One region of the Blautia sp. Marseille-P2398 genome, then DNA from elsewhere that is predicted to be linked to it. Evidence: predicted binding sites of a transcription regulator. Region 1 holds the regulator's gene; the other holds the start of a gene.
The links. The regulator Rex, encoded in region 1, represses fermentation and respiration genes when NADH is low (regulators of the CRP and FNR family bind a similar motif). The targets are predictions, from matches to a motif close to ATTGTTAANTANTTAACAAT.
Positions count from the first base shown of each region.

Region 1 (16,385 bases):
GATGTGCAACCGGCACCGCGCCATGTCCATAAGCGTCAGCCTTTATGACTGCGATCATCTTTGTCTCTTCTGCAATATTTTTTCTCATTTCCCGGAAATTATGTTCTACTGCATCCAGTGAAATGACTGCTTTTACTCTGCTATATTTCTTCATAATAATTTTCCTCTGTTATTTTTTCATGTTAATATCTGCAAATTGTTTCACAGATTTACTGCCTCAAAATGAATATTCTATCTTAGTATTTCCGGCAGAAAACAGATGATATCTCCTGCGGTCATCCCTCGCTGCCCTACTGTTTCAGCAGCCAGATCACCTGCCAGCCCATGCACATATACACCAAGTGCAGCCAGCATAACAGGAGAAAATTTCTTTTCTGCTGCCAGATACATACACTGTATACCAGCAAGCACACCGCTTAACACATCTCCACTTCCCGCTGTAGCCATTCCTGCATTACCCGAAATGTTCAAATACATATCTCCAAAAGCATCTGCCACCACAGTACAGGCATCCTTCAGAACGCAAACCGCTCCAGACTCCTTTGCATAATCAGCTGCAGTCTGTGCCAGACAATCCTGGATCTTACCGATTTCTTTTCCGCACAGACGACTCATCTCACCAATATGAGGTGTCAGGATCACATGTTCCCCGATAAAACACTTCCAGTTGTCATGGACTGACAGAAGATTCAGGCCATCTGCATCCAGAATTACTGTTTTTTTACACTCAGCTGCCTTCGCCAGGAACCACTGAGCTCTTTCCCTGCTCTGCGCTCCGGTTCCAAGACCCGGTCCTATCACAAGCACATCACACCAGTCAAGCATTGCCTGGTTTTTTTTCTCATCAAAATCACAGGTGATCATGGCTTCCGGCAACAGTGTCTGCAACGGAATCCTGTTGGCCTCCACGGTCTGAATTCTCACCATTCCCGCAGAGCTTTTCAGAGCAGCTGCTGCACTCAGATATGCAGCTCCGCACATTCCTTCGCTGCCAGCTATAAGAAGAACCTTACCGAAGGTTCCTTTATTTCCATAGGGAACTCTCTCCGGAAGCATTTTCAAATCTTCACGTTCCAGATGATGCATACAGATTTTCTTTCCGGGTATGGAATAGATTCCGATATCCGTAACAACGATCTCACCGCCATACATGCGTCCGGGATAAAAACACAGCCCTCTTTTGCGAAAAGCAAAGGTAACCGTAAGATCTGCCCGGAATGCAATCCCCTTCTCAAATCCGGTATCTGAGTCAATCCCGGATGGAATATCCACAGCTACTTTATACGCAGATGCCCGGTTCATTGTACTGATAAGCTCTGCATATTTTCCCTCTACAGGTCTGCTCAGTCCAACCCCAAAGATGGCATCTACTATAGTAGTATATTCATCCAGATCCAGGTTATGCACCCGGGGCACCTGATAATATTCTGCTGTTTTAAGCTGTCCGGCAGTTTCAGCAGTCATTTTCTCTTCCTTACCCGCAATATAATACCAGGTTCTGACTCCTCTCAACTGAAGCAGTCTGGCAATCGCCAATCCGTCTCCGCCATTGTTGCCGGTTCCGCAGACCACAAGGATTTTCTCTTTTTCTTTATTCTTTAATCTCTGTACAATCTCCTCAACCGTCTTTAATGCCGCCCTCTCCATAAGTACCGGAGACGATATCCCGGCTTTCTGAATCGTATTATGATCCAGTTCTTTCATCTCAACAGCAGTTACAATCTCTCTCATCTGTTCACCTCCTGTTTACAATAACACATTTACATACAAGAGAAAAGCTGTGATCAGATGACCACAGCCTTGTGTTTCACAGTTATCCCTTACATACCTTCATGTTCCTTTCTGTACTCACTCAGGTTATAGGACAAAGTCATAAGACTCTCTGAAAGATGTACGTTCTCTACCATTACATCCTCCGGGGCATCCAGATCAATATGTGCAAAATTCCAGATTGCCTTAATTCCATTATCAATCAAAATCTTTGCCATCTCTTTGGCTTTGTTTTTAGGAAGAGTCAGGATCGCGATCTCAACCTCATTCTCCTTCAGAAACAAAGGAAGATCGCTCAACATCTGAATCTCAATTCCACGAACTGCAATCCCCTCAAGTACAGGATTGACGTCAAAAATACCAACCAGCTTAAATCCGCGCTTTTCAAAATCCACATAATTGGCCAATGCCTGTCCCAGATTACCGGCACCCAGAATAATCATCGGATGTACAGTATCCAGCCCAAGGATCTTACCGATTTCTGTATACAAATAGCGTACATTATAGCCGTAACCCTGCTGACCAAAACCACCGAAATTATTTAAGTCCTGACGAATCTGGGAAGCCGTCACATGCATCTTCTTGCTAAGATCATTTGAAGATATACGCTCTACATTCTCCTCCATCAATTCACCGAGGTAGCGGTAGTACCGCGGCAGACGCTTGATTACCGCTTTCGAAATTTCCTTAGCTTCCACAAATTTTCCCTCCTTAGCTTATCTATGTCAATTATACCCAGATGTTATTTTATTGTCAAATTAAATTTGTACTTTTTGACCAAATATTTCTGTATTTTTTTATCAATTTCATTCTGAAAAATTCCCCGGAATATCATATTTTCTTCCATGCATCCATCCGGTGCTTTCTTTTCCCTGGACAAAATCTCTTAAAATGCTTTCAAAAACAGGCATTTTCGATTATAATAGTACGCGGACAAATTACAAACGGAGGAATTCCTATGATTTTATCATGTCAGAATATCTGTAAATCCTTTGGCGAAAAAATCATTCTCAAGGATGCCAGTTTCCATATAGAAGACCGCGAAAAGGCAGCTCTCATCGGCAATAACGGTGCAGGCAAGACGACTCTGCTGCGAATCATTATGCATGAGCTCTCCCCGGATTCAGGAAACGTGGTACTTGCCAAAGATAAAAATATCGGCTACCTTGCCCAGTATCAGGACATTCATGGCCATCATACCATTTACGAAGAACTGATTTCCACCAAACAGCACATTATTGATATGGAGAACCGTCTGCGCTCTCTGGAACAGGAAATGAAAACCACCACCGGAGATGCTCTGGACAGCCTGATGAATACTTACACAAGACTGAGTCACCAGTTTGAACTGGAAAATGGTTACGCTTACAAAAGTGAGATCATGGGTGTATTAAAAGGTCTTGGTTTCACAGAAGAAGATTTCGAACGCCAGATAGAAACTCTTTCAGGCGGCCAGAAAACCCGCGTAGCTCTGGGTAAACTGCTTCTTGCCAGCCCTGACATTCTTCTTCTGGATGAGCCTACCAACCATCTGGATATGGAGAGTATTTCCTGGCTGGAAACCTATCTTCTGAATTACCCGGGTGCTGTATTTATCGTATCCCACGACCGTTACTTTCTTGACAAAGTCGTAACAAAAGTTGTGGAAATCGAAGCAGGAAATATGCGTATGTACAGTGGCAACTATTCTGCCTATGCCCTGAAAAAAGCCCAGCTGCGTGACGCCCAGTACAAAGCCTACCTGAACCAGCAGCGGGATATCAAACATCAAGAAGCAGTCATTGCCAAGCTGAAATCCTTTAACCGCGAGAAATCCATCAAACGTGCGGAAAGCCGCGAGAAAATGCTGGATAAAGTCCAGCGCATTGATAAACCACAGGAGATTCAGAATCAGATGCGCATTTCCCTGGAACCAAGATTTGTCAGCGGAAATGATGTCCTTACTGTGGAAAGTCTTTCCAAATCTTTTCCCGGACAGACACTTTTCAGTGACATCTCCTTTGAGATCAAACGTGGAGAACGTGTAGCCCTGATTGGCAATAACGGCACAGGCAAAACCACCATGTTAAAGATCATCAATGGGCTGATCGATGCAGACAGCGGCAGATTTACTCTTGGTTCCAAGGTACAGATTGGCTACTATGACCAGGAACACCATGTTCTTCATATGGAGAAAACTATTTTTGAGGAAATCTCAGATGCTTATCCCACACTTACGGAAACAGAAATTCGAAATATGCTGGCAGCATTCCTTTTCACAGGGGATGATGTATTCAAACTGATCTCCGCTCTGTCCGGCGGAGAAAGAGGTCGTGTTTCCCTCGCCAAGCTGATGCTGTCCGAAGCAAACTTTCTGATCCTCGATGAGCCCACCAACCATCTGGATATCGCTTCAAAAGAGATTCTTGAAGAGGCATTGAACAGTTACACAGGAACAGTATTCTATGTTTCCCACGACCGTTACTTCATCAACCAGACAGCTACCCGGATCCTGGATCTGACCAATCAGGCAATTGTAAATTATATCGGAGATTACGACTATTATCTGGAGAAAAAAGAAGAGCTGACGGAAAAATATGCTCCGGCTGCCGCTCAGGCTGTGACAGAAGCAAAGCAGGCTTCTGATAACAAGCTTTCCTGGCAGCAGCAGAAAGAAGAACAGGCCCGCCAGCGAAAACGAGAGAATGAACTAAAAAAAGTAGAAGCCCGCATTGAAGAACTTGAGACCAGAGATAAAGAGATCGACGAAACCATGATTCTCCCGGATGTCTGCACAAATGTGGCAGAATGTGCGAAACTCAGCAAAGAGAAAGCCGCCATTACCGAAGAATTAGAAGGATTATATGAAAAATGGGAAGAACTTGCATAATGCAGGTTCTTCCCATTTTCGCAGTTTATAACTTTTTACAGGTTTCTCCGCTGCAGTGTGATCCTGCCCGGAGAACTTTATAATGTTATAGAAACATTACCGGATAATTTCTGACATTATAAAATTTCATCCAGTCTCTCTCTGATGGCAAGGATGAAATCTTTGCTGTTCAGTACTGTCACATCCTCAAGAGAAGTGATCAGCGCAAGGTCTTTTGTCATCTTACCGCTTTCAATCGTCTCCAGAGTCGCCTTCTCCAGTTTATCAGCAAATTCCATCAATTCTTTATTGCCGTCCAGCTCACCTCTTTTTCTCAGAGCTCCGGTCCATGCAAAAATAGTTGCTACAGAGTTAGTAGATGTCTCCTCACCTTTCAGATAGCGATAATAATGTCTCTGTACAGTTCCATGAGCAGCTTCATATTCGTAATATCCCTGTGGAGATACCAGTACAGATGTCATCATAGCCAGAGAACCAAATGCTGAAGAAACCATATCGCTCATAACATCTCCATCATAGTTCTTGCAGGCCCAGATAAATCCGCCTTCAGCCTTCATGACACGAGCTACGATATCATCGATCAGGCTGTAGAAATATTCAATGCCTGCTGCCTCGAATTTCTCCTTAAACTCATCTTCATAAATAGTTGCAAAGATTTCCTTAAAACGTCCGTCATAAATCTTGGAGATCGTATCCTTGCCACCAAGCCACAGATTCTGTTTTGTATCCAGTGCATAATTAAAACAGCATCTTGCAAAACTTGTGATAGAATCATCCAGATTGTGCATACCCTGAAGCACACCCGGTCCCTCATAATGATGGATCAGCTCTTTTCTCTGCTGTCCGTCTGCACCTTCAAATACCAGATAAGCATCTCCGGGGCCGTCAATATACATCTCTGTGTTCTTATACACATCACCATAGGCATGACGTGCGATGGTGATCGGTTTCTTCCAGTTCTTAACACATGGTTCAATACCCTTCACTACGATTGGGGCACGAAAAACAGTTCCGTCGAGAATTGCACGAATCGTTCCGTTAGGACTCTTGTACATTTTCTTTAAGGTATACTCTTCCATTCTTGCCTTATTAGGAGTGATAGTTGCACATTTCACTGCAACGCCGTACTTCTTTGTAGCCTCTGCTGCATCAACAGTTACCTGATCATCCGTTTCATTTCTGTATTCCAGACCAAGGTCATAATACTCAGTGTTCAAATCAATATACGGAAGAAGAAGTTCATCTTTGATTATTTTCCAGAGAATTCTGGTCATCTCATCTCCATCCATCTCCACAAGTGGTGTCTGCATCTGAATTTTTTTCATGTTAATCCTCCTCTTTGGCTCTCATCCAGTTAACTATCATGATAGCCGAAAACAGACCGTTCGTCAATGCTTTTATACACTAAAGCAATAATTTTGTGAAATAAAAGATTACTGATCACAGTTCCATAAAGCGTTCCAGATCCAGTTCTCCCCATCCCTGCTGATTCTTTGGCAATCCCATATCCCTGGCACTTTCTTTCAATTTCATCTTAATCTGAACATTAGTCAGCTCCGGATTCTTCTCAAGCATCAATGCGGCTGCCCCTGCAACCAGAGGTGTAGACATAGAAGTACCACTCTTCACTCCATATCCGTTATCTGCCCCCGGTGCACAGGCAAGAACATGATTCCCGGGTGCAACCAGATCCGGTTTACAAACACACTCAAATGTAGGTCCCCTGCCGGATATGGCAGTCCGTCCTGTAAGCAGATCGCTGGAGCCTACTGTGATAATCTTCCGGCTGCTTCCCGGTGCTGTCACACTTCCTGCCTTCGGTCCCTGATTTCCTGCCGCAGCCACTACCACCAGACCTGCATCCCAAAGTTGTTCCACACCCGCAATCAGAACTCTGTGATCTTCTGCTCTCCTGCAGGTTGTTCCCACCGAGATATTCACTACACGTATCCCATAATATCTCTTATTCTCCAGGATCCAGCGAAAAGCCTGTAAAACATCTTCTTTCCTGCCATTTCCCGTTCTGTCGAGCACCTTCAGAACTATCAGGCTACACCCGGGGGCAATTCCTCTGATCCGTCCTTCCGAAGCCCTTCCGTCACCGCCAATGATCCCACATACATGGGTTCCATGAGAATTATCATCATAAGGTCTGATACAATGTCCGATGAAATCTTGAAACGCAAGTATTCTCCCTGTAAAATCTATATGAGGAAAAATCCCGGTATCCAGAACACACACACCCACGTGCTTTCCTGTATATCCGGAATCATCTGAATTCTTCATAAAAAATCCTCCGAATCATCTGGATAATGAAATCTTACCGCAACTGTTCATCAGGTCGCTGCAAAGACAATGAACATTTGCGTCTTACTTTAAATTATTCGGAAGATTATATTTTTGTGTCCGACAGTTTCTCCTGTCATATCTCCGTTTTTCTGTAAATAAAATGTATAAAGCTTCCATGATATGCAGATACTTCTGATATGCAAAACAACAGACATATACAGAATCTGTTACAGAAATCCCGAAAAATATCCTTATAGCAATTTCATAAAATAACTGTAACCATCTGCATAATATTAAGGAGACAAATTATGACTGCATTATTATTGATACTGGTATTTTTACTCTTTCAGACCTTCGTCCTGCTCTGCTGTGTAGCTGCCGGAAATGACGCTGCCTCCCAGGAAATCTCCGATCAGGAACAAATGGAATTTATCCGGGAATGGGAAAAAATACATTGTAGCAGCCCTCAAAAATAAAGGGCTGCTGCAATGTACTGATAAACCTTCTACATCACATAGCAGTCATATCGTATTGCTTTTCCTTTTAATATATAAGAAGGCTCTCTTCCATCAAGACAGACGCTCTTAAGAGGACGTTTTACGATAATTCTGGAAGGTCCGGCTTTGATAGCTGCATCAAAAAGATCTTTTTCCTCAGAACATGGAGGTTCAAGTTTCTGGATCAGCTGAAGTTTTTTATTTATCAGACCGGATTTCTGTCTCTTCGGGAACATGGGATCAAGATAGATCACATCTACCGGATCCATAAGTTTCTCCATACATGACACACTGTCACCCTCTACCAGTTTCATTCTGGAAGCAATGTCTTTTAATACGGGATGCTTTCTGGCACGCCGGAGCGCATCCTTCAAAAGTGCGGCGATCACCGGATTCTGTTCATATAATGTCACCTCATAGCCATATGCTGCAAGAAGGAAACCATCCTCCCCCATACCTGCAGTGGCATCAATTGCTTTCAGATGTTCTCCCTCAGTTTTGACCGCACGTACCAGCATTTCATGGGAAAGTCTTCCGTTTGTGACTCTGTGCAGCATTCCTTCAAAATCTCCCTGATATGTCAGGCCATAACCGGTAAGTGATACGCCCCGGGAGTCAAACATTACTGTCAGATGTTCTCCCGGTTTGTCCATAATCGGAACATTGTTCTTTCTGGCAAAAGATTCTGCCATTTCTCTTTGCCCGCCCTTACCCAGGCAGACTGTTATCTTATCATTCATTTACACATTTCCCGCAAAATTTAATTTTCTTTTAATGCTTTTTCTATTTCAGAGATCACAATTCTGAGTGCTTTGATACGGGCATATTTCTTGTCAACAGATTCCAGTACATGCCATGGCGCAAAGGAAGTGTTTGTCTTCTGAAGCATCTCATTGACAGCCACTTCATAGGCATCCCATTTCTCTCTGTTTCTCCAGTCCTCATCTGTGATCTTCCATTGTTTCTCCGGATTATTCTGTCTCTCCTGAAAACGCTCCAGCTGTGTATCCTTATCGATCTGTACCCAGAATTTAATAATGACTGCACCCCAGTCTTTAAGTTCTTTCTCAAACTCATTCATTTCGTTGTAGGCACGTTTCCAGTCATTTTCACCGCAAAATCCCTCCAGACGTTCTACCATAACTCTGCCATACCAGGTTCTGTCAAAAATAGCGATATGCCCATTTTTCGGAAGTCTTGTCCAGAAACGCCATAAATAATGTCTGGCCTTCTCATGTGGTTCCGGACTTGCAATTGGATGTACTTCATAGCCCCGGGGATCCAGGGCTTCTGTAATACGTTTGATGTTACCTCCTTTGCCTGCCGCATCCCAGCCTTCATACGTGATGATCACAGGAATACGTCTCCTGTACAGTTTATTATGGAGTTCCCCCAGTTTATTCTGGAGCTGTTTCAGTTCTCCCCTGTACTCCTCGTCATCCATTGTTTTATCTCTCAGATCAATATCCGACAGACGGGGAATCTGCTCCAGAGGAAATACATTCTGCAAAATCGGAACGGAATGTGCCTGATTCTGCATGGCAACTTCAATATTGCTTACCATAGTCTCCAGCACCTGAAGTTCCGCCCATTTTCTGTCACTGGCATCTATGATGTACCATGGTGCAGAGGAAGCATTCGTGTCAGACAGATACTGAGAAAATATTTTTGCACATTTTTTGTAATGTTCATTCTGCCATTTATCAAAGTCTGACACACGCCATCTGGTGTCTTTATGATCCAGAAGTAATTTTTCACGCCGCTTCTGTTCATCCCTGTCAATCTGCATAAAGAATTTCAGCACCAGATAACCATTATCTGTAAGCTGCCGCTCAAAACGGCGGATGCTGTCAATCCGCTGTGTATAACCTTCGCCTTCAATCTCGCCCGACAGACAGTCTTTACAAGTCTGCTCCATCCAGCCGGAATCCAGAAATGTAAATTTTCCGGCTTCCGGAATCTGTTTAAAATAGCGATACAGAAATGGATATCTCAGTTCTTCTGCTGTGGGAGCTGACATAGTGGCAACCTTAAAGAAACGCGGATCAATATTCTTAATGACTTTTCCGATCGTACTTCCCTTGCCGGAAGATCCCCAGCCTTCAAAGAGTACGATTACCGGGATCTTATGTTCCTTGATTTTCATCTGAAAATCATAGAGCTGACTTCTTGCTGTCTGCAGACGGGTTTTGATTTCCTCTTTTTCCGGCATATGTGCCGGAGTCCATGTTGTAAGCATAACATTGATCCTCCTTTTATTTTTCTTCATAACTGTTCAATACTTTCACAGTCAGAAACTGTTGAATAGTTGCCCTTTTCATTAATAGAATATCTCAAATTCAGCTGAAATAATCATAACATGAAATCTGTTTATCGTAAAGCAGGTGTATGATATCACTACTGAATTGTTTTAACTGCATTATTTTATGGGATTACTATGGATTTTTTCTAAAGCCACAATATTTTCAGAATATTCTTCCCAGGTGAGATTTCGTTTGATCCTGGCCGGACTGCCCATTACCAGAGAACCATCCGGTATCACAGTATTCTTGGTAACCAGGCTTCCTGCACCTATAATACAGTCCTTTGCCAGGCAGATCCGGAAAGATTTGCCCGCCCCCAGCTGATGAGCATTACAAAATTCCTGTCTGGTAAAAGACAGCTTCTTCTTTTTATAATAAAAATGATCATATCGGATTTCAGAATTTCCGTAATCCTTTCTCAGGCCGTTATCAAAAGCAGCATTCAAATGATAATAAGGTAATCATCCGTATCTGTTTTCTCACAGTTTATCATCTCTTTGCGTCAATCCATATTTTTTTAAATCCACCGTTCCATTGACAACCTCAATTCCATCTGCTTCCAGTAGCTTTTTCTGTACATCTTTACCGCCGAAGGCAAAAGCCCCTGACAGTTCTCCTCTGAAATTCACTACCCGATAACAGGGAATATGCCCCGGATCCGGATTCTTATGGAGGGCATTCCCTACCGCTCTCGACATTCTCGGATTCCCTGCCATTTCGGCAACCTGACCATAAGTTGCAACGCATCCTTTCGGAATTTGCTTCACTGCCTCATAAATCTTCTTTGTCGGGCTGTATGTTACGAGATCATAGCTTTCGGATATCATTCTTTTAATATCTTTATCCGGTACCGTCCCATTTAGAATAATGGTATTCCAATGTTCCTTATTCTGATGATAACCAGCCTGTACAGATTCATAGGCACTTCGCCAAAAATCACGCCACTCCGGATCTGCTTTTACATTCAGATTAACATAACCGTTTCGTTCATAGATCCATAAAAAAATTTTTTTGTTTTCCCTCGCTCTTACCACTTGCCAGTTCTGATCACGGAAAGGTCTTTCCGTATATGTATTCTGAAATGATAAACCGAATTCCAACGCTGCTTCTCGTGTAATCATGCAATTTTGATTCATTTATTTCACCCTTATTCCCTGAAATTATTTCTGACATCTTCATAATCTCTTGGAAGTCCCTCAAACAAAATTATTGCCTTATCATACTGTTCCTCTTCCATACATGATATAGCTTTCCTATACTGTTCCTGCTTCCTGATTTCTTTTAATTCCCTGTCCCACATCTCGGCTGTTTTCTCACTCTGATCACATTCTTTTAAAAAGCTCTATCCTCACACGGAAAAAGTTAAGCTGTTTATTACATCTATTTTTCCCCTTCATTCGCTTCCTCTATTGTCACACTCTCCTGTACCTGCATATCCGTATACTGAACACGAATAACTGCCTGCGGCCAGTTTATGCTGACCATTGCTGTTTTGTCTTTCTCATCTCCTGCTTTCCGGATAAGCTCCAGCAATTCCTTCAATACTTCCTTTGTCAGATAACCGCCTCTCCAGTGAAAAATAAGTACCCTGCCTTTCTTCGCCGCCTGCAAAGAACGTTTATACACATCCTCTTTCTTAGTAAAAGAAAGCTTCTTCTCCTTATAGTAAAAGTGCTCATGATCACCGCAGTGAGGCGCCGGCGCAATAAGAGGCTCATGATCCCTGAAAATCTGTGAATCATCCAGATTGAAATAATCATAGCGGATTTCAGAAGTTTCACGATCTTTTCCCAGGGTATTATCAAAGGTCGCATCCAGATGATAATATGTACCTCCTATTTTTACAATATTCCATGTGTGGCGATACTTAATTCCCTTCTCAGGATTATTTCCACAGATTGCAATCACACACCAGACTCCCAGTGCATCTAACAAAACCTTTACTGCTTTTGCAATTCCCTCACAAACACCAACTCCTTGCCCCAACGGTCCGATAATTTCATGGGAATATGATTTTTTCAGTTTGTCATAGCGGATATTTTCACAGATAAAATCATGTACATACTTCTCTTTCTCCCACTCAGACAGCTTCTGAGCCGGACGAATCAGCTTCTCAACTCTGGCAGTCATAGCCTTTTGATGTTCGCAAATCTTCTTTTTATCAAAAAGATACTCCGGAATAAAAATCAGATTCGGAGAGTCTTTATAATACCGGTATTTATAACTGCTCACCCAAAATATCTCCGGATGATCCAGACGCATCTGAAAAAATACATTATAAAGTTCTTCTCCCTCTAATGCCGGAATCTGAAATTCATCCGCCAGGTTTTTCACACCGCTAAGAATGCTGTGATATGCAGCCTGCTGCGCCTTATTCATATGGTTGTAATAATATTGCTCCATTGTTATCGTATCTCCAAGTTCTTCGTCACTTATAATCCCTTCCGGTACATTTCACTGATCACTGCCTGCGCATGTTCAGATTCCTTTTTCTCTATTATCTGCGCCCGATCACTTAAAATCGCCAGCATCTCATCTACCAGATCTTCGATTTTAGGATTTGTATACCGATATAAATAACCCAGCATTCTGGTTGCGGTATAATCTGTATTCATATTTTTATATGCAATCTCAGCACAAAGCTCCTTCGGATAGCCCTTGCTGAGCAAAACCCTGTATAGTTCTTCTGTTCTTTCTGATGCCATGTTTTTTACCTTTCTTATCATGTTTCTGTGTCACCAGCCATCTGATTTACCTCGTCAAAAATCATATGATATAGCTATGTTTTTTCTTATAGTAACATGCTTCAACTGATATTCGCAATCAGAACATGGAGCTTATTTGATATGGAAAAAAGATTGTGTTACTGTTCAAGGGCTAACTGGACTTAAGAAAACCGATGGTGTAAACTGAAAAACAGTTAAAGCCATCGGTTTTCTTTATCCAAATATCCTGGACACTCTGTCAAATATATTTTCTGGTTCTTCTAAGCGCATCAAAACAAGCATGCTCATGCATTGGCAGAGGTAATCGATGCTCTCGAAACTTCTGAATGTCACGGCCTGCGCCTGTTTCCGCTTATAATTCCTTAGAAGCCTTTCTGCTTCATTATTAGTGGCAGGTACCCGGAGATCATGCAGGAACAGCAGATGGTTCTGCATATATTTCTCTATTCTCAGAAATAAATTATACCCGTCTCTATAGTAATCGTTTGCCGGAACATTTTCATATTCCTTCCGGGCGGTCTCCAGTATCTTACGGTATCTTTCTTCGAATTCAGAGACCTTACAGGGATCCAGTTCCTCAGACGGCTGTAATCCATTCCGGAAATGGATCATTTCCTGTACCAGTGAATGCATATCTTTATTCCAGGTACGGTCCGGCTCATTATCCATGCTACCTTTCAGATAGCGCAGCACATGGGCAAGGCATTCCTGATGATCCGTTCCATAATTATAAAAGGTCCGGTCATGATCGTGTACAAGGATCCCCTGGTAATCTTCAGTGACCGTGTCCTTTACCCCTTCATGCCCTTTTTTCTCACGGGCAAAATACAGGGCTTTTCCGTCCGGCGTTGCGCAGACATATATCTGGCAGCCCTTTCCGTTTTCCCTGCCATTTGTACAGTCTGTATGCATGACAGGGGAAAGCAGCATATCTGCATAAGCAGCCCTGCGCTCAGCTTCCGTTTTTAAGGCAAACTCCCTGCTGAGTCTGCTCACCATTCCTTTTGAGATATTCAGTTTTCCACCGGTCAGGCCTGACAGAAACTGTCTGCTCTTATCGATCGATGTACAGCAGTCATTGTTAAGAAGAAACAGAAATGCCCGGATGCTGCCGTCATAATTCACATCATCAATGACTCCGGCCGGAAATGGAGCATGAACGCGTTCTCCCGTCTGACTGCTATAATAAACATCTGCATGATATTCTGTTACATCCAGGAGCATGCGGATGCCTACCCGTTGTTTTATGATCGTTTTTGATGTCTTTTTAAAAGAATTGTCTTCCAGGACTATTTCCGGAGGCGGGAGAAGGATTGCCGGCCGGGTCGGCTCCTGTTTTTTGCGGCAGTGTCCCTTATGGCCTGGCTGGCCTCCGGGTTTCCTTCCGGTCTTTTCCCTGCTGTTCGTGATCTTTTTCTTCCGGAGTGTTTTGGAAGAAGGGATAGAAGAATTTTCATAATCACGGTTTATCTGTGCACGGAGTTTCAGATTTTTTCCCTGTTCTTCTTCCAGCCTGACTGCTGTTTCATAAAACTGGTGCTGGAGTTCTTTTACCTTATCCAGTGCATCATCCCTCTGTTTTTCTGCTTTCAGGGCGCGCTTTTCCATCTCCTGGAGCTCCTGTTTCGTTTTCTTCTGCATTTTTTCAAACTCCAGAAGCATATCTTCCAGTACCTGGAACCAGTAATTACGGACACGTATCGTTTCCTTATGGGCATCCGCCGCTTCTTTCTGCAGTTCCAGGATCCTGGATCCATATTACCTGCATTCCTTCTGATGAAGCTCTTTCAGCCGGACATATCTTTCTCCGGATTCCAGTTCTTTATTTCTGGTCTGTGCAGCTTTCAGGCGGCACAGGAGTGTAATACGGTCATAAGCATCAGGCATACTTTTTCCCCCGGCATAGTTTTATCTGTCAGACGCCGCTGATAATATCTGTGATCTTTGAAATATGGTCTTCCAGAAATTCGATCATTTCTTTCTGCTTCTGGATAAACTCTTCCTGGATCTCAATCTGCTTGAGATAACCGTCAAGAAGTTCATCACGTTTTCTAAGTTCTTCTCTTAAATCAATGTTCATAAGCCGTCCTCTCTTTCCTGACAAAAGTATAGCAGAAACACAGGAAAAAAGCGAACTGCCGGAAACTTATCATATGTTCTCCGCCTTCTAAGAACGTGGCAGTTTTATACTCACTGAGTTTTGCTGTTTCATTTGCAAATTGAATACCCACTTTTGAGGCATCAATCCCCAGAACCTTATGTGTAGAAATATCTCCGGTTCCGCATCCAAAATCCAGGACATTTGTTGTTTTTTCCGCAAATAGTTTTAAAGCTTCATCAAACATGGTTTCCACTTTCAAATCTAACTTTCTTAAATCTACAGGTGTACATTCTTTAAAAACCTGATTCCACATTTCTATTTCCTGTTCATATGCTTTATTCAAGACTTCGTCATCTCCTCATTACTTAATTCCTTTTTTCAAAAAAGAAACTGCTCCAGATATTTTTTTCACAGACCTGCTCATTTCATCTACAGCAATCCTGCTAGTACATCGTTTTCGAAACACGCTCTAACACTCTACCGCTACTTTGATCACACCATCTCTCTTATTTTCAAAAAGTTCATATGCTTCTTCGATTCTGCTAAGCGGATAGGTATGTGTGATAAGTGGTTCTGTATTAATCTTACCTTCTGCGATCAGTTTCAGGGTTTCCTCACAATCACATCCATCCACTCCACCTGTTTTGAATGTGAGATTTTTTCCATACATATCCGGAAGTGGCAGTACCTGAGCCTTATCATAAAGTGCAACCACTGTCACAGTTGCATTTGGTCTTGCACATTCCCATGCCAGACGAAATGTAGATTCCGCTCCCGCAACCTCAAGAACTACATCAGCTCCACCGTGATCACTATGGTCCTGGACAAAATCAAAGCATTCCTCCGGCGAGACAGTAAGAACCTCCGGATAATGTTCATTAATAAAATGAATTCTGTTTTCATCTTTTTCACACATAATAATACACTTTGGATTTTTCAGCATAACACTTAGCAAAGTGCAAATCCCTGTAGGACCAGCTCCAATAATCAGCACAATATCCTCCTCTGTGATCTCAGAAATACGTGCAGCCCAATAGCCAGTGGCAAGAACATCTCCTACCAGCAAAGCCTGTCTGTCAGTAACTCCTTCCGGAATTTTGTTCAGTCCCTGGTCAGCAAACGGAACTCTTACATATTCTGCCTGACCACCATCTATACGACAGCCAAGAGCCCATCCGCCATTCTCATCTGTACAGTTATTTACATAACCTTTTTTACAGAAAAAACATTCACCACAAAAGGTTTCTACATTTACAGTCACACGATCCCCTGGTTTTACATGAGTTACAGCACTTCCAACTGATTCAACAATACCTACCATCTCATGTCCCACAGTTATACCAGGAACTGCACGGGGAACACTTCCGTGTTTAATGTGCAGATCACTTGAGCAGATACTTGCAAGCGTTACCTTTACAACTGCATCTCGTTCATGCATAAGTACTGGTTTTGGTTTTTCCATTAATTCAAATTTTCCCTTTGAAACATATGTATAAGTCTGCATTATTTTATCCCATCACTTTCCGGATTATTTTATCAGATAATCCTTCATAAATTTTAATGTTTTGTCGGCCTTTAGCCAAACTGCTTCCTGTTCTTCATGGGTAACAAAGATCAATGTCTTTCCCTCGGTCTTTTTTAAAATATAATCAATTGTTTCTGTGCATACCAGTCTTATATTGGAAGCAGCACTCAGATTTTCGCACAGGCGATCTTCCTGAAATACTGCACTGATCTTCCTGTCACTTATCCCTTCTATTTTTCCCTTATCCGGAATATCCAGCCCCAGAAGAAGCCGTATCAGTGTAGTTTTTCCACATCCGGATCTTC
Region 1 is NZ_CAXSTD010000001.1:352,208-368,592, forward strand. Features, by position in the region: gene alr (alanine racemase) at 1-154, opposite strand, end outside; gene ACESZG_RS01685 (bifunctional ADP-dependent NAD(P)H-hydrate dehydratase/NAD(P)H-hydrate epimerase) at 232-1,731, opposite strand; gene ACESZG_RS01690 (redox-sensing transcriptional repressor Rex) at 1,821-2,468, opposite strand; gene ACESZG_RS01695 (ABC-F family ATP-binding cassette domain-containing protein) at 2,729-4,639, shown strand; gene ACESZG_RS01700 (NADP-dependent isocitrate dehydrogenase) at 4,756-5,964, opposite strand; gene ACESZG_RS01705 (S8 family peptidase) at 6,080-6,925, opposite strand; gene ACESZG_RS01710 (class I SAM-dependent methyltransferase) at 7,434-8,165, opposite strand; gene pap (polyphosphate:AMP phosphotransferase) at 8,186-9,664, opposite strand; gene ACESZG_RS01720 (hypothetical protein) at 9,845-10,174, opposite strand; gene ACESZG_RS01725 (methylated-DNA--[protein]-cysteine S-methyltransferase) at 10,208-10,849, opposite strand; gene ACESZG_RS01730 (transglutaminase domain-containing protein) at 11,109-12,131, opposite strand; gene ACESZG_RS01735 (hypothetical protein) at 12,161-12,433, opposite strand; gene ACESZG_RS01740 (transposase) at 12,668-14,095, opposite strand; gene ACESZG_RS01745 (hypothetical protein) at 14,213-14,341, opposite strand; gene ACESZG_RS01750 (hypothetical protein) at 14,370-14,534, opposite strand; gene ACESZG_RS01755 (class I SAM-dependent methyltransferase) at 14,524-14,898, opposite strand; gene ACESZG_RS01760 (alcohol dehydrogenase) at 15,025-16,059, opposite strand; gene ACESZG_RS01765 (ATP-binding cassette domain-containing protein) at 16,084-16,385, opposite strand, start outside.

Region 2 (16,385 bases), on a different contig from region 1:
ATGTTCGCTCTTAGGCGCGATATATTTACCTGTGAGACGTCTTGCAAGAAGACCTACCATCGGATGGGAAATACCGGCCGGACATCTTACGGAACAGCATCCGCAGCTTACGCAGTCGAAGGATTCCTCTGCACATTTTTCAAGTTCGCCTCTCTGTGCATATGCGATGTACTGCATTACATTTAAGTCCTGAGTACATGCTTTTGTACAGGCATTACATCCGATACAGCTGTAGATTTCCGGATAGAGTTCCATCATTACCTGCTGATTCGGTTTCAGGTCTTCGATGTTGTAGAGTCTCTTATCTGTAGGGAAGAACGGGATGCTTGCTACATACATTCCTTCCTGTACCTGTGTCTGACAGGCAAGACATGTTTTCAGCTCGTTTTCACCTTTGATTCTGTAGATTGTTGCGCAGGCTCCGCAGAATCCGTGTCTGCAGCCGCATCCTCTCTTTAATGTATAACCGGCATATTCCATGGCAGTCATAATTGTAAGTTCTGCAGGTACGCTGTATTTCTTACCGAAAAAATATACGTTTACCATATTCTTTTCCATTTGAGATTACCAGTCCTTTCTATATATATCATCTGTCGTCAGCAGCACATACAAGCTCGAATCCGCTACGCTACTTCTCGCTTGAGGGCGTTCGCCCTACAGAATGTTCTGTGAAAGAATGCTTATATGCAAGCATGACGCATTCCTTCACATCACTTTCTGCACTGCTCATTGCTTATCAATATTCTGCAGGTAATTCATCAATCTCGTCGCATCTGAATACCGGACCGTCTTTGCAGACGTATTTGGAACCGATATTGCAACGGCCGCATTTACCGATACCGCATTTCATACGAAGCTCCAGAGTTGTGTAAACCTGTTCTCTGGAGAAGCCCAGTTCTTCCAGTCCTGCAAGAACGAACTTGATCATGATCGGCGGTCCGCAGACAAGTGCTGTTTTGTTTGTATCGAATCCAATCTCTTTCAGATAAGAAGGAACGAATCCAACGTGTCCGTCCCAGCCTTCCTGTTCACGGTCGATTGTCAGATAAACATTAACTCCCTCTGCTTTCATCCAGACTTCCTGGATTTCTTTTAACTGTACCAGGTCATCTGCGGAACGGGAACCATAGAGGATATCTACTGTTCCGTAATCTGCACGGTTATCCAGTACATAGTTGATAACAGAACGAAGAGGTGCAAGTCCGATACCACCTGCGATAAACAGAAGGTTTTTACCTTTTAATTTATCTTCTACAGGGAAATGATTTCCGTATGGTCCACGGACTGTGATCTCATCTCCAACCTGAAGGCTGTGGAGATAATCGGTCAGTGCACCGCACTTCTTGATACTGAATTCCTGATATTCTTTATTTGTAGGTGAAGAAGTAATGGAAAACATACCTTCACTTACACCTGGTGCGCAGACCATTGCACACTGGCCAGGCATATGTTCAAAAAGTTTTCCTCCTTCAGGAGCGTTTACACGGAATGTTTTAACATCCGGTGTCTCCTGACGGATATCTGTGATCACACCAACCTTCGGGATCAGTGTGTCTAATGTGTAGTTTTTATGGCAGGTACATTCGCTCATTATTTTTCACCTCCCTGATTTTCAAAAGCTTTGATGACTTTTACGATATTTAAGGATGATGGGCATTTCTCAACGCAGCGGCCGCATCCTACACATGAGAACATTCCATTGTTGTTTACCGGATAGTAAACAAGTTTATGCATGAATCTCTGACGGAAACGCTGCATCTGGCTGTTACGGTTATTTCCGTGTGCCATCATTGTAAAGTCAGAGTACATACAGGAATCCCAGCAGCGGTAACGCTGTACGCCGTGTCCTGTGTCATAATCTTTGATATCATAGCACTGGCAGGTAGGGCATACAAATGTACAGGTACCACATGCCAGACATGGTTTATAAAGTTCTTCCCATACAGGAGAATTGAAACGATCCATGTAATCTTCCTGTCCCCATCCTTCCAGAGAAAGATTAGAGTACGGAAGCTTCTCTACGATTGCGCGGATCGCAGCTTTCTCTTCTTCTACTTTTGCTTCGTCAGCATCGTTGAGAAGTTCTGCAACTGCTTTTGTAAGGGCTTCCCCTTTCTCTGTAAGAGGTTTCCAGTAAAGCTCTCCCTCGATCATCCATGTTGCAACATCTGCAACAGGGTCTGCGCAGTCAATACCGAATGCTTTACAGAAACAGCTTTCTTCCGGCTCATGGCATGCAAGTGCTACAATCGTACCATGATCTCTTCTGGCTGCATAGAAAGTATCGATCGGATCACTTAAGAATACGTTATCCAGTACTTTTACACCCTGGATATCGCAGGCTTTCATTCCGAACACAACAAAGTTCTTTTCCTGTAATGCCTGTGGCTCAATGGAGATATTCTTCTCCTCTTTCTTACAGGTGTAGAGGTTTTCACTCTGTGGAAAAAAAGCATCTTTTGGTGATTTTACAGTTTTTAAAGTATCAAGACAAACTTCTGCATCTTCGCTCCATGCTTTGAAGTTTACCTGATCACTGACTTTGACCGGTAAATATAAATCCTGATCTGCGGCAATCTTCTGGAATAATGCCTGCAGATTCTCTGCTGCTATCTTATACATACATTATCCCCTTTCTGCCACGATACTCGGCTCAACATCTTCAAATGTAAAGTTTGTAAGAGGTCCCTTGGATGTTGAATCCTCTCCTGCCTGATATTCACCATAGAATGTATCAATATCTTTGATAAATTTACGATTGAACAGGTGAAGCGGAATTCCCTGAGGACATACTCTGCTGCATTCGCCGCAGTCTGTACATCTTCCTGCCACATGGAATGCACGGATGATATGGAACATCTTCTCTTCGAAAGAGTCCACGTTTGCTTTCTGCGCACTGTCAAATTTATTGCTGTCGAATACACATTTACGGCAGCTGCATGCAGGACAGACATTACGGCAGGCATTGCAGCGGATACATTTGCTTAACTGGCTCTGGAAGAATGCAAATTTTTCTTCCGGGCTCATTGCTTCGATCTTCTCTACTTCTGCAAAACGATCTGCATCTTTTGTGTCTTTGGACTCACCGATAAGTTCATCATAAATCTTATGTTCTTTTCCTTTACATACGTGACATCTTTCAAGCATTGCATCTTTGTATGCACAGGTCTTCTCACCATAGATTGTCTGAATAGTCAGTGTTTCTGCCTCATCTGTGATCTCTGCACCGGAAATGCTTTCGATACCTTTGATTCCCTGTTTGCGGATTCTCTCGATATCCAGTTTTCCTTTACATCCAACACCAATGATATAAGCTTTCTCACGGTCTACACGATGCTCTTTAATCAGCTGATTAAAGCTGTATGTATCACATGGTTTTAAACATACCAGTGTCTTGCCTTCCAGTTTGGAAGCTTCGATCATATATTTGCTTAAGTTTGCACCGCAGAATCCGTTATATACAAAATCTTTCAGAGATTCTTCTGTTTCAAAGTAAGCCGGTTCCGGATTGTAAGGCAGATCTCCGGCTTTCCATCCCAGAACTCTTGCAACTGTACCGTCAGCAAGCAGTTCTTTTGCACGATTTATCAGCTCCTGCATCTTAAATCCTCCAATCTTACGTTCTTACCGAGTGAATGGATCTTCTCTACAAACTCATTCATTGTCTGGGAGAATTTCACACCTTCAGCAGCGGAAACCCATTCTACTCGTGTTCTTCCGTTTTCCACACCGATGTAGTCGAGCATGGAGAAAAGAAGTGTCATACGTCTTCTTGCATAGTAGTTACCTGTGCTGTAATGACAGTCTCCAGGATGACATCCACACATGATCACACCGTCAGCACCTTTCTCAAAAGCACGGAGGATGAACATTGGATTGACACGGCAGGAACATGGAACACGGATGATCTTTACGTCAGCCGGGTAAGAAAGACGGCTGCTTCCTGCAAGGTCTGCACCTGCGTAACTACACCAGTTACAGCAGAATGCTACAATCTTAGGTCTGAATTCTTCGTTTGTTTCTATCGACATATTGCATCTACCTCCGCGATAATCTGTCTGTTGGAAAAGCCCTGCAGATCCATAGCACCAGACGGGCAGGCTACTGTACAAGCGCCACATCCCTGGCAAAGTGCTGTATTTACAACGGCTACTCTTCTTGTTTCACGGATACCGTGGTCATTTACCTGTTTATCCTCATAGGAAATTGCTCCATATGGGCAGACATTTGCACATGTAGAACATCCGTTACATAACAGTTCATCGGATTTTGCTGTACATGGGTTGGTTGTCAGTTTATCTTTGGCAAGAAGGCCGATTGCCTTAACTGCTGCTGCGCCAGCCTGTGCAACTGTCTCCGGAATATCTTTCGGTCCCTGGCATACACCGGAAAGGAAGATCCCTGCTGTAGGAGATTCTACAGGACGGAGTTTTGCATGGGCTTCTGTGAGGAAGTTGTTTGTATCAATACTTGCTGTAAGCATAGTAGCGATCTTACGAACATCCGGGTTCGGTTCAATGGCTGTTGCAAGAACGACCATATCTGCTTTCTTAAGGATTTGTTTGTTGTCAATCAGGTCAGATCCCTGTACAAGAAGGCTTCCGTCCGGCTGTGGAATAACTTTTCCTACCTGGCCTTTGATGTAGTTTACGCCGTACTGTTCTACGGCTCTTCTGTAGAACTCATCGAAGTTCTTACCGGGTGTACGCACATCAATATAGAAGACTGTTACATTTGTATCCGGATATTTATCACGGATCAGCATTGCATGTTTTGCTGTGTACATACAGCAGATTTTGGAACAGTATGGCTTTCCTCTGTCATCAGAACATCTGCTTCCCACACACTGGATAAATACCAGCTCTTTCGGAGCCTTTCCGTCGGAAAGACGCTCTAAGTGTCCTTTTGTAGGACCTGCTGCGTTCATGATACGTTCCAGTTCCAGGGATGTGATAACATCTTTACTCTGGCTGTACGCATATTCATCATATTTGTCAAGTTTGATGGTATCAAAACCTGTAGCAACTACGATTGCACCGTATTTCTGTGTTACGATCTCATCCTGCTGATCGTAATCAATGGCTCCTGCCTGACATACTTTGGAGCAGACACCACATTTTCCTGTTTTAAATTTCAGACAGTTCTCACGGTCGATAACCGGAACATTCGGGATTGCCTGTGCAAATGGAGTGTAAATAGCAGTTCTGTTATTTAATCCTCTGTTAAATTCGTTCGGAATCTTCTTGGACGGACATTTTTCCTGGCAGACACCGCAGCCTGTACATTTGTCCATATTTACACTTCTTGCTTTCTTTCTGATATCAACGGTGAAATCACCTACGAAACCGCTGACATGTTCTACTTCACTGTATGTATAGATATTGATCTTCTCATGTGCTGCTGCCTCTACCATCTTAGGTGTGAGGATACATGCAGAACAGTCAAGTGTCGGGAATGTTTTATCAAGCTGTGACATTCTTCCACCGATACTTGGAGTCTTCTCTACGATATCTACTTCATATCCTGCATCTGCGATATCCAGGGCTGTCTGGATTCCGGCAATACCGCCGCCGATGATCAGGGCTCTCTTTGTAACACGGCTCTCTCCTGGCTGAAGAGGTGTGTTTAAGTTTACTTTTGCGATTGCTGCCCTGGCAAGGATCACGGCCTTCTTTGTAGCCTCTTCCATATCCTTGTGGATCCAGGAACAATGCTCACGGATATTTGCAATCTCCACCATGTATGGATTCAGGCCAGCTCTTTCAGCTGCTTTTCTGAATGTTGCCTCATGCATACGTGGAGAGCATGAACAGACAACAACGCCTGTCAGGTTTTTCTCTTTAATGGCTTCCTGAATTTTAGCCTGGCCTGCTTCTGAGCACATGTACTGGTAGTCTTCTGCATGAACGACACCCGGCTCTTTGGCAGCTAATTCAACAACTTTTTTTACATCTACCGTAGCGGCGATATTACTTCCGCAATGACAGACAAATACACCAATTCTCTGCACGCTGGCTTACCTCCTGTATCTTCTGAATGCACTTACCAGAAGCTGCTGTGGCAGTTCCGGATCAAGAAGCTGTGGTATCTCATCTGCTTTCAGATAATCGCCGCCTTTTTCACGGACAACTAACTGTCTTGCTGCATCGATGATCTTTCCCGGTTTTACATCTCTTGGACAACGCTCTACACAGGCGAAGCAGGAAAGGCATTTCCAGAGAGACTTTGAATTGACAAGTGCTTCGATATCTTCATTTACAACATAGGATACAAACTGATGTGGCTTGATATCCATTTCATTGAAAGATGGGCAGGTAGCAGAACATTTTCCACATTTCATACATTTCAGCGGATTGGTTCCAGAGATCTCTTTGATCTTTTCTGCTGCTGAATGCTGGTTTCTCATTTTGCCACCTCCTCTTTTACTCCGAGGGCTTCTGCAAGGAGCTCTGTGAAATAATATACAGGCAGTTCGCTGGAAGCGTTTTTATTTAAATTATATTTACACAATGGACAGGCTGTGATCAGCATATCTGCGCCAAAGCCTTTCGCACTGTCTTCGATTTTCTGACACATGTTCTGAGACATATCTTTTTCTTTCAGAGAAATGTAACCGCCGCAGCATTCATTTCTGTATGGATAGATTACCGGTTCTGCCCCAAGTGCACGGATGAAATCTTCCATGATTGTCGGATTCTCCGGATCATCAAAAGCCATGATCTTGCCCGGACGTAATAAGAGACATCCGTAATAGGCTCCGATTTTCTTTCCTGTAAGCGGGTTTACTACCTTCTCTTTCAGCTTGTCGAAACCGACTTTGTCGCGAAGTACTTCCAGATAATGGAGCACTGTTGTCTCGCCTTCATAAGGCTCATCAAGCTGCATGTAATTATTTGCTCTGGTGCGGATATCCTCCACATTTTTCATATCATCATTGACACGTTTGATCACGTGATGACAGGCAGAGCAGATTGTTACCAGATCCTGGCCCTTTTCTTTGGCCTGATTAAGAGCACGTACAGAAGAAAGCTTCGTAGCAATTTCGTCAGTTCCCAGCGGATAAACACCTCCGCAGCACTGCCAGTCTTCGATCTCTTCCAGTTCAAACCCAAGTGCTCTGGCGCTGGCTCTGGCATATTCGTCCAGATCTTTCGCCTTGTTTCTCAGGGTACAACCCGGATAATAACTGTACTTCATACTTAACATTATCCTTTCTTAGTTGTTCAGATAAATTCATGTTGCTCAAATAATGATATCAGGGTCCAAAAGCAATTTGCCCCGATATATAGCGCCCGTAAATAACAGTCGCTAGTCCTTGTCTTTTTTTTAACAATATATGGACAAAAATATAAATCAAGTCTAATACAATTACTTTTTATATCTTTGTTGAGACATAGAAAATAAAAGAGTTCGCACACCCTTCCTCCGCAATTAAAGGAGTGTATCAGCTCGATTTCCGAAAAATATTATATCATATTGACAACATTTTAACAAGAGGTTTTTGATAATTTTTTTATCACGCATCATTGCTCAATTCTTCTGATCTAAATTAATCTTTTTCAGGCAGATAAAATCTTCCGCTTTTCTATTTACTCACAATCATAGTATCTTTCAAAAAATTAATATAAATATTATTTATATATTTTTTTGCTTTTGATATATGTAAGCCAAAATTCGTCTGTTTCCGCTTACAGTACAGAATTTTGGCTAATAATTAAAAAGGAGTAAACAGTAATATGGATTCAGAAGAACAGGCTGTACCTGTACTTCTGAATGTTTTGTCTGATATATTATTAATTAAGGTCAATCTGAGCAATAATTTCTTTCAGTGCATCTGCACTCTTCTTAAGCTGTTCGATCTCAGCTTTTGTCATTCTCATTGGAACTTTGCCCTGTACACCATTTGGTCCTACCAGAGTTAATGTACTCAGGCATACATCATCGATTCCGTACTCTCCATGCATCATAGTAGATACTGTAGAGATAGACTCTGAAGAAGATACAAGAAGGCTGCAAAGTTTGCATACAGAAGAGGATACTGCATAGAAAGTTGCACCTTTCTTGGAAATGATCTCACCGCCAGATTTCTGTACATACTGAAGCATTGCTTCTTTATCAATCGGTTCAATATCCTTACCGAGTTTCTTCTCAAGGTCGTAATATTCATCCACACTTACACCTGAAATATAGGCACCAGACCACGGAATAAAGGATGTATCTCCATGCTCACCGAATACATAGGCATGGATATTACTCTGTGCAATCTGGAAATGTTCGGATAATCCGCAGCGCAGACGTGCAGAGTCAAGAATTGTACCGGAACCAAGGATCTGGTTTTCTGGAAGTCCGGAAATCTTTGTAAATACATAAGTCATGATATCAACCGGATTGCTTACGATCAGATAAAGGGCATTTGGAGCTGCCTTTACGATCTCTGGTGTGATAGATTTGAGGATATTTACATTTGTCTGTGTAAGTTCAAGTCTTGTCTGTCCTGGTTTACGGGCAATACCGGATGTGATGATAACGATGTCAGAATCCCTAGCATCTTCGTAGTCTCCGGCAATGATGGAAATAGGATCTCTGAAGCAGGTTCCCTGGATAATATCCAGAACTTCACCTTCTGCTTTCTTTTTGTTGATATCGATCAGAACAATTTCAGATGCGATATCCTGGCTTGATAAAGTGTACGCGATGGTAGATCCGACGCTGCCGGCTCCAATGATAGTAATTTTACTGCTCATAATCTTAATACTCCTTTTCTCCTAACAAAATTGACGTCTTAATGATAACACATTGTCAAAAAATTGACAAGAGCTTTTGTACAGAAATCTGAACAATTTTTTCGTTTAAATATTTGTTTGGAAGCATAAAATTGTTTGTTAGTTTGATATAATTTTCACATTTTCCTATTGGAGTAGATACTTGCACGAACAAATCCCCAACCACTGCTTATTGCTTTTTGCAATTTAAACAGTGGTTGGGGATTTCCCTGATTTTTGATTCGGTTAAGTACAGTATCTGAAAGCTTTATCTGTCAGAATACGTGCAAAGATTAGCCCTAATGGCAACGCTGCAATGATAAGGATCGCAGACGCAAACCAGGATGCAGCTACTGATAATGACATAATACCAAGATTATAAAATCCTCTGTATAAATATAATCCCGGAACCATGATAACGATTGAGGGAACTGTTACAGATATCCTTGGATATCCGACTTTATTCTTCAGCAGGGACGCCAGAAGTCCCGCAGTAAGTGCACCAATAAATGCGGCTGCAGCAGGAGGAATATTTGCAAGGTCTACCAGTTCCAGTCTCAGAGTATTGGCAGCTGCTCCTATCCCGGCTGCTGCGACTGCCAGACGAACCGGGCTGTTAAACATGATAGAGAATCCAAACACTCCGCAGAAACTTGCAAGAAGCCTGAATAAGATCCACTGCTCTGTTGACAGTGAAAATTTTATAAAATCTACAGGTTTCAAATGCAGGATCAGTGCCATGATCCATGCTGACATAGTAGCTACCAGAATAACGATCAAAGCATAAGTCAGACGTTCTATTCCTGAACGCATATCCAGTTTTGCAAGGTCAATACCACTGGTAATAAACGGAAATCCCGGTATGATAAAGAGCATTGCACAGATATATCCCGCTTCGTGCTGAACAGAAATACCAAATAATATTTCTCCAAGTTTGAGCAGACCTGCATATGCAAAACATGCCAGAGATACAGAAGACACAATACATAAGAACAATGTAAAATGGTGTTTGGTCAGTTTGCAGCGGAGATAATTTCCAATTCCTGCCCCGACAAATGCACAGAACATCTCGATCGGACCGCCCCCAAGAAGGAATGTAAATCCGCAGCATGCGATCGCTGCAGCAAGTCCCAGTGCAGGCGGGGAATATAGACCATGTGTTTTTTCAATATTGTCAAGAAATGTATGCAGCTGTTCTCCTGACATATGTTTTCCTTCTTTTTCAAAGTTTCGGATAAAGTGTTCCAGACGATTTAACTTCAAAGTATTTACGCCTGTATTAGTCAGGCACAACGACTGGGTAAAACCATTTTCTCCGTCATAACATGTATATTCAATGGACATCAGACCAATATCCGCCGTACACGTAATGCCAAGTGCTTCTGCCAGTGTATTCATGGAACTTCTCACTCTCCATGCTCCGGTACCGCATGAGAGAAACATAATCCCCACACGTCCGATAACGGATGCTTTCTCTGCGATGCTGGAATCTACAACTGGTACATTTTCCCCATTTTCATCTGTATACTCATGCCAGGCAACATCCATATGGTTCTTTTTAATCACTTCCTGCGGCATTTTTCTCACTTCCTCATTCTATATTGTCAATCGGATAAAATCATCCGCTTTGCTACTTGCTTGATTTGTTAAAGCTGCAGACTGTCATTTCCTGCTTTCTCCATCATTTTCTCTCTGCATGCCAGTACGATTCCGTCAATCTCGTCTAAATGCTGCAGCATTTTTTTCTCAAATTCATGGATAGGAAGAAGAATTCCAATTTCATCATAGGGTTTATCCGGATTCTCTTTCTTCAGACCTGTTTCCTGTCCGTAGTATACCATGGCTCTTGGGGCTTCTTCCTGAATCTTCTGGAAAGCATCCCATACAACGGCATATGCCTGTGCTTCTGTCAGACCCAGTTTACAGGTGTCGGGAAGTGCATAAAGAGCCAGGACACCACGTTTACGGTTATCTTTTTCTTCTGTAATGTTCAGACCTTCTGTATAGGTACGGACAAGATCATAACCATCTGCAAGATACAGTGCAGATCTGGGGGCACATTCATGATGTTCATATGTTTCCTTGAATTTTGCATATTCTCTGGCTGAAACCTTTTCCCCGGGAAGAAGTTCTCCGGCTGCATCTGTAAGGAGCACCGGGTTCTCTCCTGCTTTTCCGTGGAATTTCTTCGGGATCAGATAAGCCTCCCTTAACAGGTCAAACATACTTCTGCCGCATAATTCCAACAGCAGTGCACTGATATCACCGTTCTGGTACGCATGAAACAATACCTGCAGGAAATGATCTCTGTCATTATCTGTCAGACGATGGTCGTCATCTATATGGTCATAAAAAACTCCGCTTAATCGTCCGGATGCTTCCGGCGAAGCCAAAATTTTAGAAAAAATTGTTTCTACTGCTTCTTCTCTTGGCAAAACTGTACTCATAATTAACTTCCCCTTTCCAATCGAGTCAGATTCTTTTTTCGGTTTTCATTATAGTCTTGCTTTTAGTAATGTCAACATAAAAAGAGGGAATTTTCTGATATCAATTTTACATAGATGCAAGCTAAAAATTATATAAAAAAGACATTCCATCCACTGGGGTAGAATGTCTTTTCTCATAACTTATATGATTCTTTTGAAGTTACGTTCTATATACACAGTGGAAACCATTTTTCGATTACACACTGATGTACTTTTTCTTTTTTATCGTAGTTGATCCCCACCAGCAAAATATCTCCTGTATACTGCTGTAATGACTCTGGATATTTTCGTTCTTTTATCTGATTCAGAACAGTTTCTGCGTCTTTGTTCCATTTCAGTTCGACGAGTAATGCAGGATAATAGTCTCTGTACAGTGGTTTGGGGATGAAGACAAAATCTGCGAAGCCTCTTCCTGTCGAGAGTTCCCGGATTGGCTTAAAATAGTATTTTATTGCACTTAAGTAGGCAATGCTGAGTACGCTGCTCAGGGAATTCTCGTTATTGTACTGAATCACTGATGTGTATTCTGCATGGATTTTCTCTATCTGTTCAGCAACTGTTTCTGCATCCATTTCCCAGGTGGCTTCCAGTAGTTTCTCAGATTCCTGCTGGAATTCGATCAGTTCATTCCATTTATTTCGTTTGGTTGCGGCACGAAATTCCTGACGGATTTCTTCATTAGGAATGTAAGCTCTCTGGGTTCTCTGGTCGTAGGCAAGGTAACCCAGGTGGATCAGCAGAGTCAATACATCATCTTTGTCTGCGAAGCTGACCATATCATTCTGAAATTCATTGACATTTACTTCTACAGAGGAACCGGACAGCATTTCTATGATGGATGTCCGCAGACCATCAAAATCCATGTTGATCAGTGGCAGGATTGACAGATAGGTTCCTGTCTGTGACCAGTAGCTCTGGAATGTCCGCATAATTGTCAGATTTACTAACGCATTTGGATTATATACATGGTAATCTCCAAGACGGTAACCATCGTACCACCGCCTCACTTCTGCAAAATCTATCTCATATTTTTCACACAAATCGATTACTTCATCTTCATTAAAACCGATATATGGTGTCAATGGGCCGGCATTAAGCATTGTAAACTGGGTGAAATTATTTAAGGCAGACTGGGTTTTTAATTTCTTTATCGGTAAAATTCCGGTCAGATATGCAAGTGCGATATATTTTGATGCCTCAATTCCTTTAAACATGTTTCTGAGAAAGTCAATATACATTTCCTGTGCTGCCTGATTATGGGCTTCATCACGAATCAGAACATCCCATTCATCAATGATTACAATAAACTGTTTTCCTAATACAGTATTAATGCGTGCCATTGCTCCATATATAGTGCTGTTTTCCACCAGATTGACTTCAGGATAAGTCTCTCTTAATTCGGAAACAACGATATTCGTGATATATGAAATTAAATTCTCACTGGAACCTGCTGATATACAGCACCATTGTACATCAAAATGAATGACATCATATTTATTTAAATGTTCGTAAAAATCCGGACATTTGCTGATTTCCAGTCCTGAAAACATTTTTTCAGTGTCGCATCCTTTACTGTAATATGCAGTCAGCATATCTACAGTAACAGATTTCCCGAATCTGCGCGGACGACTGTTACATATAAACCTGGCATTTGTGCCCAATACTTTATTTGTATATTCCAATAATCCCGTTTTGTCTATATATACTTCTGAATTGACTGCACACTGAAATGCTGCAGCATTCGGATTTACAAACATACCCATTATCTCACCCTCCCTCTTTATTATTGATAGCTTTTCTGTCTTCTTATACAGCATCTTATAACCTCCTTAATAAATATGTTCAGGAGTTCCTGTCTTTTAGAAAACTCCTGCTAGAAATAAATAGTGAAAATTAAAGCATGACTTTTCTGAAAGAACAGATTCATGATCTGTATATGAATTGAGATTTGGCTGTAACTGTCGAAAATACCAGGCAATTACATAGATTTAGATAATTAGAAAATATGCTTTTGTTTATCATAGCATACCGGAACTTATTGGGCAAGAGACAAAAAAGAATCCAACGCATAAACCTATATGTTTTATGCATCAGACTCTTTTCATTTTTGATAATTATCCTGTCAGGAAAATATAATTATTTTCCACAGCAGTTTTTATATTTCTTTCCACTTCCGCCAGGAGACCGCCATCGGTGGTCTTTCCTATAAATTAAAAAACTCGCGTATTGCGTAAAATCTTACCCGTAAAAGAATGTTTGCTGTATAGCATGGGAAGTTTAGTACCTGATACGGTTACAGATGAGTATATCTTGTCTGTAAAGGATGCTGTCAACCACCCTATGATGTAGCACCACTTTAGGTAGCAATACCTATTGGGGATAAAAGGTCGAAGGCGTAAACCGTTACTACGACTGGGCAGTTACAAGCCCATTGCCTTTAGGTAATGGGTAGTTGACAGTTATACAATAGTAAGTCACAAACTCACATATGAAACATATACTAATATCGAGAACTGCAATCTATTATTGTCAGATTCCACAACAACTGCCGGAATGTCCTGTAAAATTACAGTCTGCCAGGCAGACTGTCTAGTCTGACGATATAAGATTTTTCCAGAGGTGATACTTTTCTATGCTGTTTAGTCATCATACCTCAGATGATCCGGAATTATCCGGTACATCCTGTTGTAACAATAACAATCGCTGCAGCTGTGACTGTCAGGGACCTCAGGGGCCGCGCGGTTGTCCTGGTCCTACCGGACCCAGAGGCTGTCCCGGTCCCGTTGGTCCAATGGGACCTCAGGGCCCCCAGGGTGAACCCGGACTTCAAGGCTACCCAGGTCCTGTCGGACCTGTTGGAGCCACTGGCGCTACCGGACCTGTCGGAGCTACCGGAGCCACTGGCGCTGCCGGACCTTCCGGAGCTATCGGACCTACTGGCCCTGCCGGGCCTATCGGACCTACTGGTGCTGCCGGACCTACTGGTGCCACTGGTGCTACCGGACCTGCCGGTACTGTAGCTCCGGCAGCGGCCGTAGCAGATGCCACAGGTCAGACAGATATTGTAACCCAGTTTAATCAGCTTCTCGCAAATCTCCGCGCAGCCGGACTTCTTGCAACTTAAACCTCAGGAGGGGCAAATGCTCCTCCTGATTTTCTCAAAAGGTGCTTTAAATTGTCTTCCATGATTTCTCTCAGCCTTTGTATGATTGTAAAAAATGAAGAAAAAGTATTGCCGCGTATCCTGAAACCCATGAAAGAAATTGTAGACAAAATTCTTATCTGTGATACCGGTTCTACAGACAGGACCAAAGAAATTATCAGAGAATTTACAGCAGAAGTTTATGATTTTCCATGGAAAAATGATTTTTCTGCTGCCCGGAATTTTATTTCGGAAAAAGTCAGTACTGATTACTGGATGTGGCTGGATGCAGACGACATGATCACTCAGGAAAATCTGTACAGACTAAAACAATTAAAAGAAACACTGAGTCCGAACACAGATATGGTTATGATGGATTATGTCACAGATTTCGATGAATGGAATCATGCTGCATTCTCCTGTTACAGAGAACGCATCTTAAAAACTTCCCGAAATTTCAGATGGCGTGGAAGAGTTCATGAATCCATCATTCCCACCGGGAACATCCTTTATTCTCCCATACAGATTGAACATCGCAAAATAAAACCCCGCTCTTCCTTTCGAAATCTGCACATCTATCAACAGATGATCGAAGAAGGAGAGACTCTGGAACCCAGAGACTTATTTTATTATGGCCGGGAACTTTTTTACCATAAGCAATACGAGTATGCCATTTGTGTTTTGAAAAAATTTCTGAAAGAGCCAGACGGCTGGATTGAAAACAGACTGGACAGTTGTCTGGTTCTCTCCTATTGTTATCAGGCATCAGGCAATGACCAGCATGCTCTTGAGATACTGTTTCACAGTTTCATGTCAGATATTCCAAGAGCCGAAATATGCTGTGAGATTGGGAAAATATTTTTTATGAAACAGAACTTTTCCATGGCAGCTCACTGGTATCATCAGGCACTTCTTGCACCGGACAACAACCAAAACGGAGGATTCTATATTCCGGACTGCCATAATTTCATACCATTTCTGCAATTATGTGTATGTCTGGACAAATCCGGAATGCACAAAGAAGCTTTTGAATTTCACCGGAAAGCCAGAACACTGAAACCGGAACATCCTTCTGTTATTCAAAATCAGATCTATTTTCATGAGATTCTGGGATTTTGAAAAAAAATGCCACAGACCGTATTAGTCCTTTACAGTCTGTGGCATTACGCTACATATTATATTGTTTTCGTTACTGGTGAACCGGCACTATTCCACAGTTACACTCTTAGCCAGATTTCTCGGCTTATCTACATCCAGGCCTTTGGCTACGCTGACATAGTAGCCAAGCAGCTGCAAAGGAATAACTGCCAGTGAAGTTGCAAAGTGTGGATCTGTTTTCGGAATATAAACTGTGAAATCTGCAGTATCTTCTACATTATAATGTCCATATGTGGTGAGTCCCATCAGGTATGCACCGCGGCTCTTACATTCTACCATATTGGAGACTGTTTTCTCATAGAGATGATTCTGCGTGAGAATACCGATCACAAGAGTTCCGTCCTCAATCAGAGAGATTGTGCCATGTTTCAGTTCTCCGGCCGCATAAGCTTCTGTGTGTACATAACTGACTTCTTTCATCTTAAGGCTGCCTTCCATACTGATGGCATAGTCAATACCACGCCCGATAAAGAAAGCATCCCTGGCATTTGCCTGCTTAGCCGCAAACCACTGGATACGCTCTTTGTCATCTTCAATGATCTTGGCAATCTTATCCGGAAGTGTTTTCAGCTCTGCAATCAGCTCCTGATATTTTTCTTCTGTAATCTGTTCTCTGACTTTTCCAAACTGCACTGCCAGTGCATAGGAGGCAATCAGCTGAGTACTGTATGCCTTGGTAGTTGCTACAGAAATTTCCGGTCCCGCCAGAGTGTAAAAAACATTATCCGCTTCTCTGGCAATGGAAGAACCTACCACATTGACAATTCCCAGTGTACGGATACCTCTCTGTTTCGCCTCACGAAGTGCCGCAAGGCTGTCTGCTGTTTCCCCTGACTG
Region 2 is NZ_CAXSTD010000003.1:86,000-102,384, reverse strand. Features, by position in the region: gene ACESZG_RS04840 (2Fe-2S iron-sulfur cluster-binding protein) at 1-558, opposite strand, end outside; gene ACESZG_RS04835 (FAD/NAD(P)-binding protein) at 737-1,591, opposite strand; gene ACESZG_RS04830 (4Fe-4S dicluster domain-containing protein) at 1,591-2,622, opposite strand; gene ACESZG_RS04825 (4Fe-4S dicluster domain-containing protein) at 2,626-3,600, opposite strand; gene ACESZG_RS04820 (hydrogenase iron-sulfur subunit) at 3,588-4,031, opposite strand; gene ACESZG_RS04815 (CoB--CoM heterodisulfide reductase iron-sulfur subunit A family protein) at 4,022-6,010, opposite strand; gene ACESZG_RS04810 (4Fe-4S dicluster domain-containing protein) at 6,017-6,406, opposite strand; gene ACESZG_RS04805 (CoB--CoM heterodisulfide reductase iron-sulfur subunit B family protein) at 6,403-7,197, opposite strand; gene ACESZG_RS04800 (L-lactate dehydrogenase) at 7,794-8,744, opposite strand; gene ACESZG_RS04795 (threonine/serine exporter ThrE family protein) at 9,009-10,340, opposite strand; gene ACESZG_RS04790 (DUF4866 domain-containing protein) at 10,409-11,209, opposite strand; gene ACESZG_RS04785 (AAA family ATPase) at 11,416-13,011, opposite strand; gene ACESZG_RS04780 (collagen-like protein) at 13,881-14,372, shown strand; gene ACESZG_RS04775 (glycosyltransferase family 2 protein) at 14,433-15,509, shown strand; gene glmS (glutamine--fructose-6-phosphate transaminase (isomerizing)) at 15,597-16,385, opposite strand, start outside.
Region 2: a site for Rex is predicted at 7,476-7,495, ahead of ACESZG_RS04805 (CoB--CoM heterodisulfide reductase iron-sulfur subunit B family protein). Genes of this name have one in related genera too.